DNA from 2 places in the Streptomyces sp. NPDC006487 genome. Region 2 is predicted to be linked to the other one. Evidence: riboswitches for the same ligand, from Rfam matches in the RefSeq annotation. Region 2 holds a riboswitch; the other holds the start of a gene.

Region 1 (7,509 bases), on a different contig from region 2:
CTCCTGCGCGCCGGGCAGTTCGCGCAGTTCCAGACCGCGTACGGCGGCCAGCAGCCGCCGGGGCCGGTCCCCGAGCCCGAGGCCCCGCAGGCCGTGACAGGAGGGGTGGTAGGTGACGGTGTGCGGGAAGTACGCGCCGACGTCCGTCACCCCGAGGACGTCGACCAGGAACTCGGTCAGCTCGTACACGCGCGGTACGAGGCCTTCGGCGAGCGCGGCCAGCCCCGGACCCCTGCCCTCGGCCTCGGCCGCGCGCCCGATCCGGGGGTAGTGGGAGCGGATCATGGCGGCGCAGGAGCCGGACGGGGTGACCACGTACGCGTGGCCGGCGAAGGCCTCGGCGGTACGCCGGACCAGTGGTTCGGCCTCGCGCCGGTAGCCGGTGTTGTACTGCGGTTGCCCGCAGCAGCTCTGCGCGGCGGGGAAGTCCACGGTGACCCCCAGCCGCTCCAGCAGGCGGACGACGGCGATGCCCGTGCGCGGGTAGAGCGCGTCGTTGACGCAGGTGACGAACAGGGCGGCGCGCATGACGGGCAGAATAGCCCGGTGAAGAAGTTCTCAGTGATCGGCATAGGCGCGGGCGACCCGGACCACCTGACCCTCCAGGCGGTCAAGGCGATCGGCGCGGCGGACGCATTCCTCATCCTGGAGAAGGGCGAGGAGAAGGCGGATCTGACCGGGCTGCGGCGCGCGATGCTCGACGCGCACGCACGCCCCGGACACCGGCTCGTGGAGGGCCGCGATCCCGACCGCGACCGGACGCCCTCCGACTACACCCCGACGGTGGACGGCTGGCGCAGCGCGCGGGCCGAGCTCTTCGAGCGGTTCATCGCCGAGGACCTGGCGGAGGGCGAGACGGGCGCCTTCCTGGTGTGGGGCGACCCCTCGCTCTACGACTCCACGCTCGCGATCCTCGACGAGGTGCTGGAGAAGGGCAGGGTCGCCTTCGAGCACGAGGTGGTGCCGGGCATCAGCAGCATCTCCTCGCTGCTGGCCCGCCACCGCACCAACCTCAACCGGGTGGGCCGTCCGGTCCAGATCACCACCGGGCGCCGGCTGGCGGAGGGCTGGCCGGACGGTGTGGACGACGTGGTGGTGATGCTGGACGCCCGGCACGCCTTCACGGCCCACCTCGACCAGGACCTGTACATCTACTGGGGTGCGTACGTCGGCACCCCGGACGAGATCCTGGTCTCGGGGAAGCTGGCGGAGGTCTCCGGCCGGATCGAGGAGCTGCGCACCGAGGCCCGTGCCCGCAAGGGCTGGATCATGGACACGTACCTGCTCCGGCGCGACTGAGGCCGTCCGCCGGGCCTAGGCCCGGCGGTAAGCGGGGAGATAGGCGGGGAGTACCTCGGCGAGCCGTTCGTACTCCTCGGCCCGGTTGTAGATCTGCCCGCTGACCCGGATCCCGCCGCCGCCCGGCCAGGGCCAGATCAGCACCCGGATCCGCTGCTCGGCCGCGATCCGCTCCCGCAGTTCGCCGGCCGCCGCCGGGGTCTGCGCGACCCCGGGCGGCAGCCGCAGCGTGCGCAGGGCCAGGCCTTCGGTGTACGGGAGCGGGGCCACCCCGGGGATCTCGGCGAGCAGGGCCGCGCCGTAGGCGGCCAGTGCGCTGTTGTGGGCGCGCACCTTCGCGGCGTCGAGTTCCTCCAGCAGGTCGAGCCCTTCCGGGGCGGCGAGCCAGCCGGTGTAGTCGAAGGTGGCCCGGTTCTCCACGGAGCGCGGGTAGCCGTGGTGATCCTCCCAGGAGGGCACCGGCGGGCGGACCCGGCCGCGGTGGTGCGGGGCGACGGACAGGATCGCGGTGCCGGAGGGGGCGTAGGCCCATTTGTGGAGGTTGCCGAACCAGAAGTCGGCGCCCCCGCCCAGGGGGTCGGGGATCATGCCGGGCGCGTGGGCGCCGTCCACGATGGTGGTGACGCCCCGCTCGGCGAGTTCGGCGAGCAGCCGGGGCGAGGCGATGAGCCGGGCGGTGGGCGAGCTGATGTGGTCGAGCACGGCGACCCGCGTGCGCGGGGTGACCCCGGCCAGCACGGTTTCCCGTACGGCGTCCTCGTCCGGGAGATCGGTGCCCAGGGCCACGGTGGTGAGCGGGGCACGCCGGGCGGCGGCCGCGACCACCGTGCCGTAGCCGTGGTCGGTGACCAGGATCTCGTCACCGGCTGCGAACTCCACGGCGTCGAGGGCCACGTTGGCGGCCTCGGTGGCGTTGGAGACGAAGGCGAGCCCGTCCGGATCGGCGCCGAGCCGGGCGGCGATCCGGGTCCGGGCCCCGACGAGTCGGTCGGGGGCGCCGATGAAGAAGGCGTCGGGGTCGGCGTGCGCCTCCGCCCGGAGGGCGGCCTGTGCTTCCTGGACGGGGATCGGGACCGCTCCGAACGACCCGTGGTTCAGATGGCCGACCGCCTCGGAGAGCCGGAACAGCTCCCGCCCGCCCGGGAATTCGGCGGGACGGCGCAGGGGCCCGCCGCGTGAGGCGGCCCCGGCCCGTCCGGCGGCGTCGGCGGGGCCGACTCGGTCGGTGCGGTCGGTCGGCTCTGCGGGCTGGGTCACGTGGGACCTCCGTGGGTGCGGCGCGGCTGTCGGCCCGATCATGCCCCGCCGCCCACCCGGAGCGACAGCCCCTTCCCCGGCCATCGCGCCCCGGGGCCGCCGGGCCATCGCGGCCGCCCGGGCCTCAGGCCGCCGGCGGGCGCACGGTCTGGCGGACCGTGGCCCCCGCGCCCAGCTCCGCGAGCCAGTCGTCCAGGTCGGCCATGGCGGGCGGGTCCAGGAGGTCCGGGTCCACCGTGGTGCGGAGCTGGTGGGGGACCTCCGAGGCGAGCAGCAGGCGCAGGCTCCGCTCGGCCGAGGCGGCCGCGTGGCCGATGCCGGTGACCCGTTCGTACCGGCCGGGCGGGGCCTTGACGTCGAAGCCGACCCAGTCCAGCAGGCCGGCGTCCAGCAGCCTGGCCAGGCGGCGGGGGAAGGCTCCCCCGGTGTGCAGGCCGACCTCCAGGCCCAGCGCACGGGCTTCCCGTACGGCCTGCGGCAGACCGCGCTGGAGCAGCGGTTCCCCGCCCGAGAAGACGATCCCGTCGAGCAGCCCCGTCCGGCGGGCGAGGTGGCCGAGCACCGCGTCCCAGGGGACGGCTGCGGGGGCCCGGGCGGGCAGCAGGCCGGGGTTGTGGCAGTAGCCGCACCGCCAGGGGCAGCCCTGGCAGAAGACGGTGGTGACCAGCCGGCCGGGCCAGTCGCAGGTGGACAGCCGGGACCAGCCTCCGATGCGGATGACCTCGTCCGGCTGCGCGGCGGGGATCACACCGCCGCCTTGAAGGGGACCCGCTCGGCGTGTTCGCCCTTCTTGCCGGTGTTGAAGGAGGAGACCGGGCGGTGGTAGCCCATGACCCGGGTCCACACCTCGCACACCGCCCCACAGGCGGGGCAGTGGGGCTGCTCCCCCGCCAGGTAGCCGTGGTCCGCGCAGACGGAGAAGGTCGGGGTGACCGTGAGGTACGGGAGCCGGAAGGTCTCCAGGGAGCGCCGGACCAGCTTGCGGCAGGCCTCCGCCGTCGGGATCCGCTCGGGGGTGTACAGGTGCAGGACGGTGCCGCCCGTGTACTTGCCCTGCAGCTCGTCCTGGCGCTCCAGCGCCTCGAAGGGGTCGTCGGTCCATCCGACGGGCAGCTGGGTGGAGTTGGTGTAGTACGGGTTGGCGTCGGTGCCGGCCTGGAGGATGCCGGGGAAGCGGGCCCGGTCCTCCTTCGCGAAGCGGTAGGTCGTGCCCTCGGCGGGGGTGGCCTCCAGGTTGTAGAGGTGGCCGGTGCTCTCCTGGAAGTCGACCATCCGGGCCCGCACCCGGTCCAGGAGGCGGACCGCGAGGGCGTGGCCCTCGGGCGCGGTGATGTCGTGCGCGCCCCCGCTGAAGTTGCGGACCATCTCGTTGACGCCGTTGACCCCGATGGTGGAGAAGTGGTTGCGCAGGGTGCCCAGGTACCGCTTGGTGTACGGGAAGAGGCCGCCGTCGATCAGGTCCTGGACGGTGATCCGCTTGATCTCGAGGCTGTCCCTGGCGAGCTCGCAGAGCCGGTCCACCTCGGCCAGCAGCCGCTCCTCGTCGCCCGCGCAAAGATGCCCGAGCCGGGCACAGTTGAGGGTGACCACGCCGAGCGAGCCGGTCTGTTCGGCGCTGCCGAAGAGGCCGTTGCCGCGTGCGAGCAGCTCGGTCAGGTCGAGCTGGAGCCGGCAGCACATGGAGCGGATCATGTTCGGTTCGAGCTCGGAGTTGATGAAGTTCTGGAAGTACGGGAGCCCGTACTTGGCGGTCATCGCGAAGAGCCGCTCGGCGTTCTCGCTCTCCCAGGGGAAGTCCCGGGTGATGTTGTAGGTCGGGATGGGGAAGGTGAACACCCGTCCGGTGGCGTCGCCTTCCGTCATCACCTCGATGTACGCCCGGTTGATCATGTCCATCTCGGCCTGGAGCTCGCCGTAGGTGAAACCGGTCTCCTCCCCCGCCACCACCGGGATCTGCTCGCGCAGGTCCTCGGGGCAGGTCCAGTCGAAGGTGAGGTTGGTGAAGGGGGTCTGGGTGCCCCAGCGCGAGGGCACGTTGAGGTTGTGCACGAGTTCCTGGACGCACTGCCTGACCTGGTCGTACGTCATCGCATCGAGGCGGACGTAGGGGGCGAGGTACGTGTCGAAGGAGGAGAAGGCCTGGGCGCCCGCCCATTCGTTCTGCAGGGTGCCGAGGAAGTTCACGATCTGGCCGACGGCCGAGGACAGGTGCCTGGGCGGGGCGGAGTCGATCTGTCCGGGGACTCCGTTGAAGCCTTCGGTCAGCAGGGTGCGCAGGGACCAGCCGGCGCAGTAACCGGAGAGCATGTCCAGGTCGTGGAGGTGGAGGTCGCCCTCGCGGTGGGCGCGGGCCACGGCGGCGGGATAGACCTGTTCCAGCCAGTAGTTCGCGGTGACCTTGCCTGCGGCATTGAGGATGAGCCCGCCGAGCGAATAGCCCTGGTTGGCGTTGGCGTTCACCCGCCAGTCCCGGCGGTCCAGGTATTCGGTCACGGTCTCCACGGCATCGACGACAGCAGTCACGGCAGCCCTCCCACGAGGCTCGGCACGGAAGAATGGCGGGCCTCTTCGAAAGCCCGTGCCGGCAGGTGTCGGACTCGTCCGCCGTGGCGGATTCACCGTTGCGGGGCAGTCCCGGATTCCCACCGGGTTCCCTGTTGCCTCGGTCGGGGAGGGGCCCCGCCGAACCGGCAAGACCAACACTACATATGGATGTGACGGCGGGGCACCACCACTACATATGGGGTGACGAAGGTCCCGCACCAAGGGACTTCAGCCCTGCGGAGAGCAGCGGAGAGCAACGGAGAGCAGCGCCGAGGCCCCCGGGCTCAGCTCCGGCCGCTGCTGGCGGCGTGGTACTGGAGGTCCTGCACCTCCACCGTGCGGTCCACCCGGTACCCCAGCTCCACCCGGGCCCCGGTCCTGCCGTCCCGCACCACGGCCGCCGAGCCGGTGCCCGGACCGAGGGGAAGCAGCTCGGAGTGGACCCCGGCCGGGGCCGCGTGCGCGTCCTCGGCCGCCCCCACGGCCGTACGGATGCTCGCGGGCCCGGTCAGGAAGCTCAGCACCTCCACCGTGTCGCGAGCCGCGGCGCTGCCGCCCCGCAGCGACATCACGAGGGACTGGCCGCCGCTCGGATCGGCGGCGGCGAACTGGGTGCGCGAGCTCAGGTACAGCGTGTCCCGGACGATCTTCGGCCAGCCGCCCGTCTTGAACCGGGTCAGGTAGTACGAGGAAAGGTCCAGGTAGGCATGGCCGTTGTGCAGGGAGGGCGCGAACTGGCTTCCCTCGCTGTAGTCGTTCCAGGTGGTGAGCTGGACCCAGTCGGCCCCGTCCTCGATGGCGCGGTTCCATGTGGTGCGCAGGGTCGCGGTGTTGCCCGCCTCGTCGTAGATGCCCTGGTTGGGACGGGCGTCCTGGACGGATACGGGCTGCATCCAGATCTTGCCCGCCGCGTGGGCGCGCCGCACGTCGCGCGTGGAGCTCTCCTGGCCGACGTAGCTGCGGCTGCCCCACTCGGAGAATCCGTAGCTGATCGACTCGAACTCGCCGCTGTGCGCGCCGAAGTCGAGGAAGAGCGGGACGAAGGCGGTGCGGATGCCGTGCCGGGACTTCAGGACGTCCATGACCCGGGTCCACCAGGCGGCGCTCTTCTCCTCCGCCTTGAACGGCGAGACGACCAGCCGTCCGTCGGGGAGCCGGTGGGCGGCCGGGGCCTTGCCGAGTTCCGCGAGGAGGTCGGCGAGCACGGCCGGGTCGTCGGTGCCCAGGGAGGTCATGTCCGGCATCAGCATGACCTTGAAGGCGGGGTCCACCGAACGGGCCGCCTCCATCAGGAGGTTGCAGCGTTCGAGGTTCTTCCCGGAGAGGGAGAGCAGGTCGAGGGTGAATCCGTCGATGCCGGCGGCGCGCGCGGTGCGGACCTCCTGCCGGAGGTTGGCGAGCTCCCAGTCCCCGGCCTTGGGCGGGACGGGCAGCGGCCGGTCGCGCAGCAGGCCGCCGTAGCGCTGGTGTTTGCCGTTCTCGCCGTCCGGCTTCAGGTAGTTGCGGGTGTAGTAGTCGGCGTCGGCGTTCGCGTTGTCCAGGGAGAGCGGGTACGGGGTGAAGTAGTGGGCGAAGACCAGCTTCTTGCCGGCGGCTCCGGAGCGCAGGGCGGCCGGCTGCGGCAGGTCGAAGGGCAGGGCTCCGGTGGGGCGCGCTCCGCCGTCCGTACCGGACCCCTGGGGCTTGGGGTCCGGGGCCGGCCCGCCCGGGCTCTGCGGGGCGGTGGTGCCCGGGCCGGTGGTGGCGGGGCCGGCGGTGGCGGGCGCGGAGCCGTAGCCGGACGCCCCGGACGGGGAGTCGGCCGGGCCGGGCCCCGAGCGGGCCCGTGCGTCCGAGACGGTACGGGGCTCCCAGGCGATGCCCGTCGCGGCGCAGACGCCCACGAGGAGGAAGGCGGAGAGCAGGAGGCTCAGCAGGGGTCTTCGGCGCCGGAAGCCCGCACGGCGCCGGTGCGACGCGGGTCTCGTGCCGCGCCCTGCCCGCCGCCGGTCCGCACTCATCCTGGCCCCTCCCCCGAATGTGCCCGCGCCATGCCCGTACATCGGGCCGCACAGCAGCAGTACAGCGGATTCCGGGGCCCCGGACAACTGTTCCCCGGGAGACGGGGCGTGAGACGGGACGGAACCGCGGGGCTACCGGAGTCCCGCCCGCGGCGGCCACCTCGGCCGACGGCCCCTTGGCCTGCGCGGTTCGGACGTCGGAGCGGCACTCTTCGCACGCGGTTGGACAAAGGCATGTGACCTGTACAACTGCTGCGATCACCGGGCGGCACGGGCTTTTCGCCGGAATAGGGAATTCCACTGGCCTTTCGCGAAAAGTGGCGCATAATCGTCTTCATGCGGCTTGAAACAACCCTCTTGCCGCAGGTCACGCATGCAGGGGGGCATCGTGTCGATGAGGGATTCCAGA
Region 2 (7,509 bases):
CCTCGTCGCGCAGGGCCAGGGCCACCTGACGGGCGGTATTGCCGAGGGGCTGGTCGTCGCGTACGAAGGACCAGGCGAGCATGGTGACCGGCCCGGTCAGCATCCCCTTGACCGGCTTGGAGGTCAGGGACTGGGCGTACGAGGTCCAGCGGACGGTCATCGGCTCGGGGCGGGAGATGTCACCGGCGAGGATCGGCGGGCGCACGTAGCGGGTGCCGTACGACTGGACCCAGCCGTGCCGCGTCGCGAGGTAGCCGGTCAGCTGCTCCGCGAAGTACTGGACCATGTCGTTGCGCTCGGGTTCGCCGTGTACCAGGACGTCGATGCCGGTCTTCTCCTGGAAGGAGATCACCTCGCCGATCTCCTCTTTGATCCGCTGCTCGTAGCCGGCCACGTCGATCCTGCCGGCCCGCAGGTCGGCGCGGGCGACCCGCAGTTCGTCGGTCTGCGGGAAGGACCCGATCGTGGTGGTCGGCAGCAGCGGCAGGCCCAGGTGCGCCCGCTGGGCGGCGGCGCGCTCCGGGTAGGGCTGGGCACGGCGGCCGTCCGTGCCGGTGATCGCGGCGGTGCGGGTGCGGACGGCCGGGTCGTGGGTGAGCGCGGAGCCGGCTCGGGAGGCCAGGTCGGCCCGGTTGGCGGCGAGTTCGGGTGCGATGGAGTCCGTGCCCTGGGCCAGCCCTCGGGCCAGGACGGAGATCTCGGCGGCCTTCTGGCGGGCGAAGGCGAGCCAGCGGCGGACCTGCGGGTCGATGTCCCGCTCGGCAGCGACGTCGATCGGGACGTGCAGCAGGGAGCAGGAGGCGGCGACGTCCACCCGGTCGGCGAGGCCGAGGAGCGTACCCAGCGTGGTGAGCGACTTCTGGTAGTCGTTGATCCAGATGTTGCGGCCGTTGACGACGCCGGCCACCAGGCGCTTGCCGGGCAGGCCTCCGACCGCCCCGAGGTCCTTCAGATTGGCGCTGCCGGCCTCCGTGAAGTCGAGGGCCAGGCCTTCGACCGGAGAAGCGGCGAGGACCTGGAGGGCTTCGCCGAGCCGGCCGAAGTACGAGGCGACGAGCAGCTTGGACCGGTCGGTCAGGGCGCCGAGGTCGCGGTAGGCCCGAGCCACGGCGTTCAGGTCCGCCGGGGTCCGGTCCTGTACCAGGGCCGGCTCGTCGAGTTGGACCCACTCGGCCCCGGCGGCCTTGAGGGCGGCGAGGACCTCGGCGTAGACGGGGAGGATCCGGTCCAGGAGGGTCAGCGGCTGGAAGTCGGCCGCCACGCCCGGGGCGGGCTTGGCCAGCAGGAGATAGGTGATCGGGCCGACGAGCACGGGGCGGGCGTCGAGGCCGAGTGCGAGGGCTTCCTTCACTTCGGCGACCTGCTGGGAAGGGTCCGCGGTGAAGACGGTGTCCGGGCCGAGTTCCGGGACCAGGTAGTGGTAGTTGGTGTCGAACCACTTGGTCATCTCCAGCGGGGCCACGTCCTGCGTACCGCGAGCCATCGCGAAGTACCCGCCGAACGGGTCGGTGGCGACGGCCTCCCGGTGCCGCTCGGGGACGGCGCCGAGCATGACGCTGGTGTCCAGTACGTGGTCGTAGTACGAGAAGTCACCGGTGGGTACCTCGTGGACGCCGGCCTCCGCCAGCTGCCGCCAGTTCGTGCGGCGCAGTTCGGCCGCGGTCGCCCGGAGGGCGTCAGCGGTGACGCGGCCCTTCCAGAAGCCCTCGATGGCCTTCTTCAGTTCACGGTTCTGCCCCTGACGGGGGTAGCCGTACACGGTGGCTCGTGCGGCCGCGGCTGCGGGCTTCGCTGTCACGGAACTCTCCTTCGCGAGATGTGTCCAGGAACGCCCCGGCAACGGGACGCGGACGCGAAGGAACGCCACGACGAACGGCTCGCGCAGCGGAAGGACCGCTCGTGCCGCTCGATGTGTACGCCGACCCGCCCACGAGGTCACCGGGATCTCCGCACACGGAATCGTCCGCGTACGGGCAACGGGCAGGTCTTCGGACTCGCGGGCACGCGGACCACGAAGGCCCGCACCTACTGGCCGTCGCTTCCCAGGACCGGTTCCGGTCCCAGTGCGTATGACGGCGGTCGTTCCCACTCACCGCTGCGGGGCAGTCCCGGATTCTCACCGGGTTCCCTCTTACGACGCATCCCGCCTGGCGGACGGGAGCGAACCAGCTGCGAGGCCCACACTAGGCTGCCGCACCCGAGGACGAACCCTGTTGTCCAGGTGTCGGACAGTGGGATGAGACACGCCGGTCCTGGCCGGACGTGAAACCGGGGACGGCGAGTCGAGCGGTCACGCCGGAAAGCCGCCCCTGGTCACCACGTTGTTACGACCGTACGATTCGTGTGCCCGGTCGGACCGGGTGACAACTGAATCGCCGTGTGGCCAGGGGGAAGCCGGTGTGAATCCGGCGCTGACCTGCAACCGTGTGGAGCGCCTGCGCGCCCCGAGTCGGATAGCCCGCCGTGCGGCTCGTACCGCCTCCCACTGTCACGGACTGCAGCGCGGAGCCTTGAGTCGCCGACTCGCCACAGCCTGCTCCCGCCGCATCGGGGACCGGCGCTGCCGGGCGATGCCGCAGCGGAAGGGCCCGGCTGCGCCCGCCCTGCCCGAAAGGCAACCCATGCGCCCGAACCTCGTCCGTCGCGCCCTCGTCACGACGGCCGCCCTGGGACTCGCGCTCGCCACAGCGCCCGCCGCCGCCCACGCCAAGCCGGCACCGAACACGAACGCCCCGGTCAAGGTCGGCCTCACGGTGCAGGGCCCCAACGGCCTTCTGTTCAAGGGGAAGATAAGGACCAAGGGGCACGACGTCACCACCGTCACCGGCGGGACGCACAAGTGCGACGGCACGAACGGCGCCGCCAACCCGAGCGCCGTGCCCACGCCGACGGCCGCCCTGGACGACGCCGCGAAGAAGAAGCACTTCAGCTGGGACGGCACTTGGTACGCCTCGTTCGACGACTTCTCCGTCGACACGATCAAGAACGTCAGCGGTGGCGGCGTCGCCTACTGGAGCATCTCCGTCAACGGCACCCCGACCCCGGTCGGCGGCTGCCAGTTCAAGCTGAAGGCAGGCGACCAGGTCGCCTACACCTGGACCTCCTTCTAGCGGGTACGACAGCCCTGCGGTCGCGCTGCCCGTCTTGGCGCGCGGTGGGGGTGCGGCGACACCACTCGCCACACCCCCACCGCCTCTGGGCGCCTCCGGCGCACCCTCATGGCCGGAGGTCTGCCGGGCCCCTCAGACCCGGCCGTACGTGTGGAACCCGCGGCCGCTCTTGCGTCCCAGCAGCCCCGCCTGCACCATCCGCCGGAGCAACGGGGGCGGGGCGTACAGCGGTTCCTTGAATTCCTCGTACAGCGACTCCGCGATCGCCGTGACCGTATCCAGGCCGATCAGGTCCGCCAGCTTCAGCGGACCCATCGGGTGGGCGCAGCCCATCTCCATGGCCGCGTCCACGTCCGCCGCGCCGGCGAAGCCCGATTCGGCCATGCGGACGGCCGAGAGGAGGTAGGGGATGAGCAGGGCGTTGACGACGAAGCCGGCCCGGTCCCGGGAGCGGACCGTGGTCTTGCCCAGCGTGTCGCGGGCGAACGCCTCGACGGAGGCGAGCGTGTCCGGCGACGTGTGGAGGGAGGAGACGACTTCGACGAGCGGCAGGACGGGCACGGGGTTGAAGAAGTGCAGGCCCACCACCCGGTCGGCCCGGCCGGTCGCCATGCCCAGCCGCATGATCGGGATGGCGGAGGTGTTCGTGGCGAGGATCGCCCCGGGGTCCTCGACGATCTTGTCGAGGGCAGCGAAGACCCGGGTCTTCGCTTCGGGGTTCTCGGTGACGGCCTCGATGACGAGTTGCCGGTCGGCGAGGTCCTCCAGGTCCCCGGTGAACAGCAGACGGGCCAGGGCGTCCTCGGCGGAGCTCCGGTGCAGCTTCCCGCGCCGGACGGCTTGCTCCAGGGAGACGGCGACGCGCTCGCGGGCGGCGCGGGCAGCGGCCGCGTCCGCCTCGGCGACCACGGTGTCCAGTTCGGCGCGGGCGCACACTTCGGCGATTCCGGCTCCCATCCGACCGCCGCCGACCACGCCGACGCGCAGGATCCGGTCCGGCCGGACGGGGGCGTTCACGCGGTCACCTGCGCGGCGGGGGAGGTGCGGCGGACGAGATGGCGGGTGTAGGCCTCCGGGGTGAAGAAGGCGGGGAGCTGCATCGGCAGGGCGGTGTCCACGAAGATCTCCCGTGCTTCGAGGACGCGTGCCTGTGGATCCTCCGCCTCCAGGGCCGCGCATTCGGCGTCCAGGAGATCGACGACCGTTCCCCGGCCGACCCGGTCGTGGCGGAGCCACTGCCAGATCTGGACGCGGGCGATCTCGGCGGTGGCGGCGTCCTCCATCAGCCCGTTCAGGGCCACGGCCCCGCTGCCGCGCAGCCAGGCGTCGAAGTAACGCAGGGCCACCGCCACGTTGGAGCGGACGCCTTCCGAGGTCGGCGGAGCCGCGATCCGGCGGATGGACAGCAGGTCGGCGGCGGCGACGCCGACGTCCTCACGCGTTCGGTCCAGCTGGTGGGGCCGGTCCCCCAGGACGTTGCCGAAGACCTCGCGGCAGACGGGGACCAGCCCGGGGTGGGCGACCCAGGAGCCGTCGAAGCCGTCCTCGGCCTCCCGCTCCTTGTCGAGGCGGACCTTTGCGAGAGCCGCGGAGTCGGCTTCGGTGTCCTTGCTCGGGACATGGGCTGCCATGCCACCGATGGCGTGTGCTCCCCGCCGGTGGCAGGTCCGGACGAGCAGGTCCGTGTAGGCGCGCATGAAGGGGGCCGTCATGGTGACGGCGGCCCGGTCGGGGAGCTGGAAGTCGGTGCGGTGGCCGAAGGTCTTGATGAGGCTGAAGAGGTAGTCCCAGCGCCCCGCGTTCAGTCCCGCGCTGTGTTCGCGCAGTTCGTAGAGGATCTCCTCCATCTCGAAGGCGGCCGTGATCGTCTCGATCAGGACGGTGGCCCGGACGGTGCCGCGCGGGATGCCGAGCAGGTCCTGCGCGAGGACGAAGACGTCGTTCCACAGCCTTGCCTCGTACGCGTTCTCCAGCTTGGGGAGATAGAAGTACGGGCCGTGGCCGGCGTCGATCTGCCGCTGTGCGCAGTGGAAGAAGTACAGGCCGAAGTCGACGAGCGACGCGGGCACGGGACGGCCGTCGATCTCCAGGTGTTCCTCGGTGAGGTGCCAGCCGCGCGGGCGGACCATGATCGTGGCGAGGTTCTCGCCGAGGCGGTACTCCTTGCCGTCGGCCGTGGTGAAGTCGATGCGCCGCTCGATGGCGTCGAGCAGGTTCAGCTGGCCGCCTATGACGTTCTCCCAGGTGGGCGCGGTGGCGTCCTCGAAGTCCGCCATCCACACCCGGGCGCCGGAGTTCAGGGCGTTGACCGTCATGCGGCGGTCGGGCGGCCCGGTGATCTCCACCCGGCGGTCGTTGAGCCCGGGGCCCGGAGGTGCGACCTGCCAGGTCGGGTCGTCTCGGACGGCTCGCGTGGCAAGCGGGAAGACGAGCTGCTTGCCGTCGGCGAGGTGGGCGGAGCGGCGGCGGCGCTCCTTGAGGATGCCCAGGCGGCGGTCGGCGAAGGCCGCGTCGAGCCGGCCGATGAAGTCCAGGGCCGGGGGCGTCAGGATGTCCCCGTGGCGCTCACCCGGCACACCGAGGACCTGGACACTGCTGATCAGGGACTTGAGTGACATGCGGATCTTCTCCTCGACGTGGGGCGGTCGGCGCCCGGGGCGGGGAGGAGCCCCGGGCGCCGTCGGACGGCAAGTGGCAGGACGCGGGCCGGACGGAGGCGCGGGTGGAGTTCTAGTGGAACTGCTCTTCCTCGGTGGAGCCGGCCAGCGCGGTGGTGGAGGAGGCGGGGTTGACGGCGGTGGAGACGAGGTCGAAGTAGCCGGTGCCGACCTCGCGCTGGTGCTTGACCGCGGTGAATCCCTGCGCCTGTGCGGCGAACTCCCGCTCCTGCAGGTCCACGTAGGCGGTCATGCCGTGCTCGGCGTAGCCGCGGGCCAGGTCGAACATGCCGTGGTTGAGGGAGTGGAAGCCGGCCAGGGTGATGAACTGGAAGCGGTACCCCATCGCGCCGAGCTCGCGCTGGAACTTGGCGATCTGGTCGTCGTCCAGGGCGGCCTTCCAATTGAAGGACGGCGAGCAGTTGTAGGCCAGCATCTGGTCCGGGTACCGCGCGTGGATCGCCTCGGCGAACTCGCGGGCCTGGGCGAGGTCCGGGGTGCCGGTCTCCACCCAGATGAGGTCTGCGTACGGAGCGTAGGCGAGGCCGCGGGCGATCACCGGGGCCATGCCGTTCCGCACCCGGTGGAAGCCTTCAGCGGTGCGCTCGCCCGTCACGAACCGGGCGTCGCGCTCGTCGACGTCGCTGGTGATGAGGTTCGCCGCCAGGGCGTCCGTGCGGGCGATGATCAGGGTCGGTGTGTCGGCGATGTCGGCGGCGAGGCGCGCCGCGTTGAGGGTGCGGACGTGCTGCGAGGTGGGGACGAGGACCTTGCCGCCGAGGTGGCCGCACTTCTTCTCCGAGGCGAGCTGGTCCTCGTAGTGGATGCCCGCGGCGCCGGCCGCGATCATCGCCTTGGTCAGCTCGAAGGCGTTCAGCGGTCCGCCGAAGCCGGCCTCGGCGTCCGCGACGATCGGCGCCAGCCAGTCCGTACGGTCGTGGCCGCCCTCGGCGGTGGCGATCTGATCGGCGCGCAGCAGCGCGTTGTTGATCCGGCGGACCACCTGGGGAACGGAGTTGACCGGGTACAGGCTCTGGTCCGGGTAAGTGTGCCCGGCCTGGTTGGCGTCGGCGGCCACCTGCCAGCCGGACAGATAGATCGCCTGCAGCCCCGCCCGCACCTGCTGGACCGCCTGGCCGCCGGTCAGGGCGCCCAGCGCGTGGACGTAATCCTGCTCGTGGAGCTGCCGCCACAGGCGCTCCGCACCTCGCCGGGCCAGGGTGTGCTCCTCGCGGACGCTGCCGGACAGCCGGACCACGTCCTCGGCGGTGTACGTCCGCTCGATGCCCGCCCAGCGCGGGTCATCCGCCCAGCGCTGCTTCAGCTGCTCGGCCGCCGCCGTCGTGTTCGCCTCTGCCATGACCGTCACCGTTTCCATCCGTCGCTTGTTCTGCCAATGCGCCGAGCAGAAGCCCTGGCGCTGGCACTCTGTGCCTGAGTGAGAGTTGCGGCCGCCGGACCCGCCCGTGGGGGCGGGGCTGGGAAATGCTGCCGATCTGCCGGAACCGGGCTGGCCGAATCGCCGAAGTCAGGGCATGAGTCGGGGATCCAGGGTCCGTCCGGACCACCGGTCCCGGCTGGCCGCAGGACCGACTCTGGCATTGGCACTGGGTGTCATCAAGGTGGTGCGGCTGCCAAGGTTTGCGAATCTTCGAGGCCGAGTTTGCCAAGTTTGCGAAGCCTCGGGGCAGGCGAAGTCCCCCTATGCTGACGAAGCCCGTCCGACGGTGGAGGAGTCCGGT

The links. A riboswitch is a leader RNA that binds a small molecule or an ion and turns the genes downstream of it on or off. The one in region 2 is predicted to bind cobalamin.
Region 1: linked by a shared signal. The riboswitch ahead of ACFYM0_RS05770 (ribonucleoside triphosphate reductase) and the one ahead of metE (5-methyltetrahydropteroyltriglutamate--homocysteine S-methyltransferase) in region 2 are both predicted to bind cobalamin.

The regions. Positions count from the first base shown of each region.
Region 1 covers NZ_JBIAHN010000003.1:127,346-134,854, forward strand. The annotation lists gene ACFYM0_RS05750 ((Fe-S)-binding protein) at 1-528, opposite strand, end outside; gene cobF (precorrin-6A synthase (deacetylating)) at 547-1,299, shown strand; gene ACFYM0_RS05760 (aminotransferase class V-fold PLP-dependent enzyme) at 1,315-2,556, opposite strand; gene ACFYM0_RS05765 (anaerobic ribonucleoside-triphosphate reductase activating protein) at 2,681-3,304, opposite strand; gene ACFYM0_RS05770 (ribonucleoside triphosphate reductase) at 3,301-5,079, opposite strand; cobalamin riboswitch at 5,122-5,263, opposite strand; gene ACFYM0_RS05775 (endo-1,3-alpha-glucanase family glycosylhydrolase) at 5,385-7,100, opposite strand; gene ACFYM0_RS05780 (hypothetical protein) at 7,495-7,509, shown strand, end outside.
Region 2 covers NZ_JBIAHN010000005.1:380,613-388,121, forward strand. The annotation lists gene metE (5-methyltetrahydropteroyltriglutamate--homocysteine S-methyltransferase) at 1-1,798, opposite strand, end outside; cobalamin riboswitch at 1,962-2,185, opposite strand; cobalamin riboswitch at 2,332-2,481, shown strand; gene ACFYM0_RS11055 (DUF4430 domain-containing protein) at 2,622-3,110, shown strand; gene ACFYM0_RS11060 (3-hydroxybutyryl-CoA dehydrogenase) at 3,243-4,127, opposite strand; gene aceB (malate synthase A) at 4,124-5,728, opposite strand; gene aceA (isocitrate lyase) at 5,841-7,127, opposite strand; gene ACFYM0_RS11075 (short-chain fatty acyl-CoA regulator family protein) at 7,508-7,509, shown strand, end outside.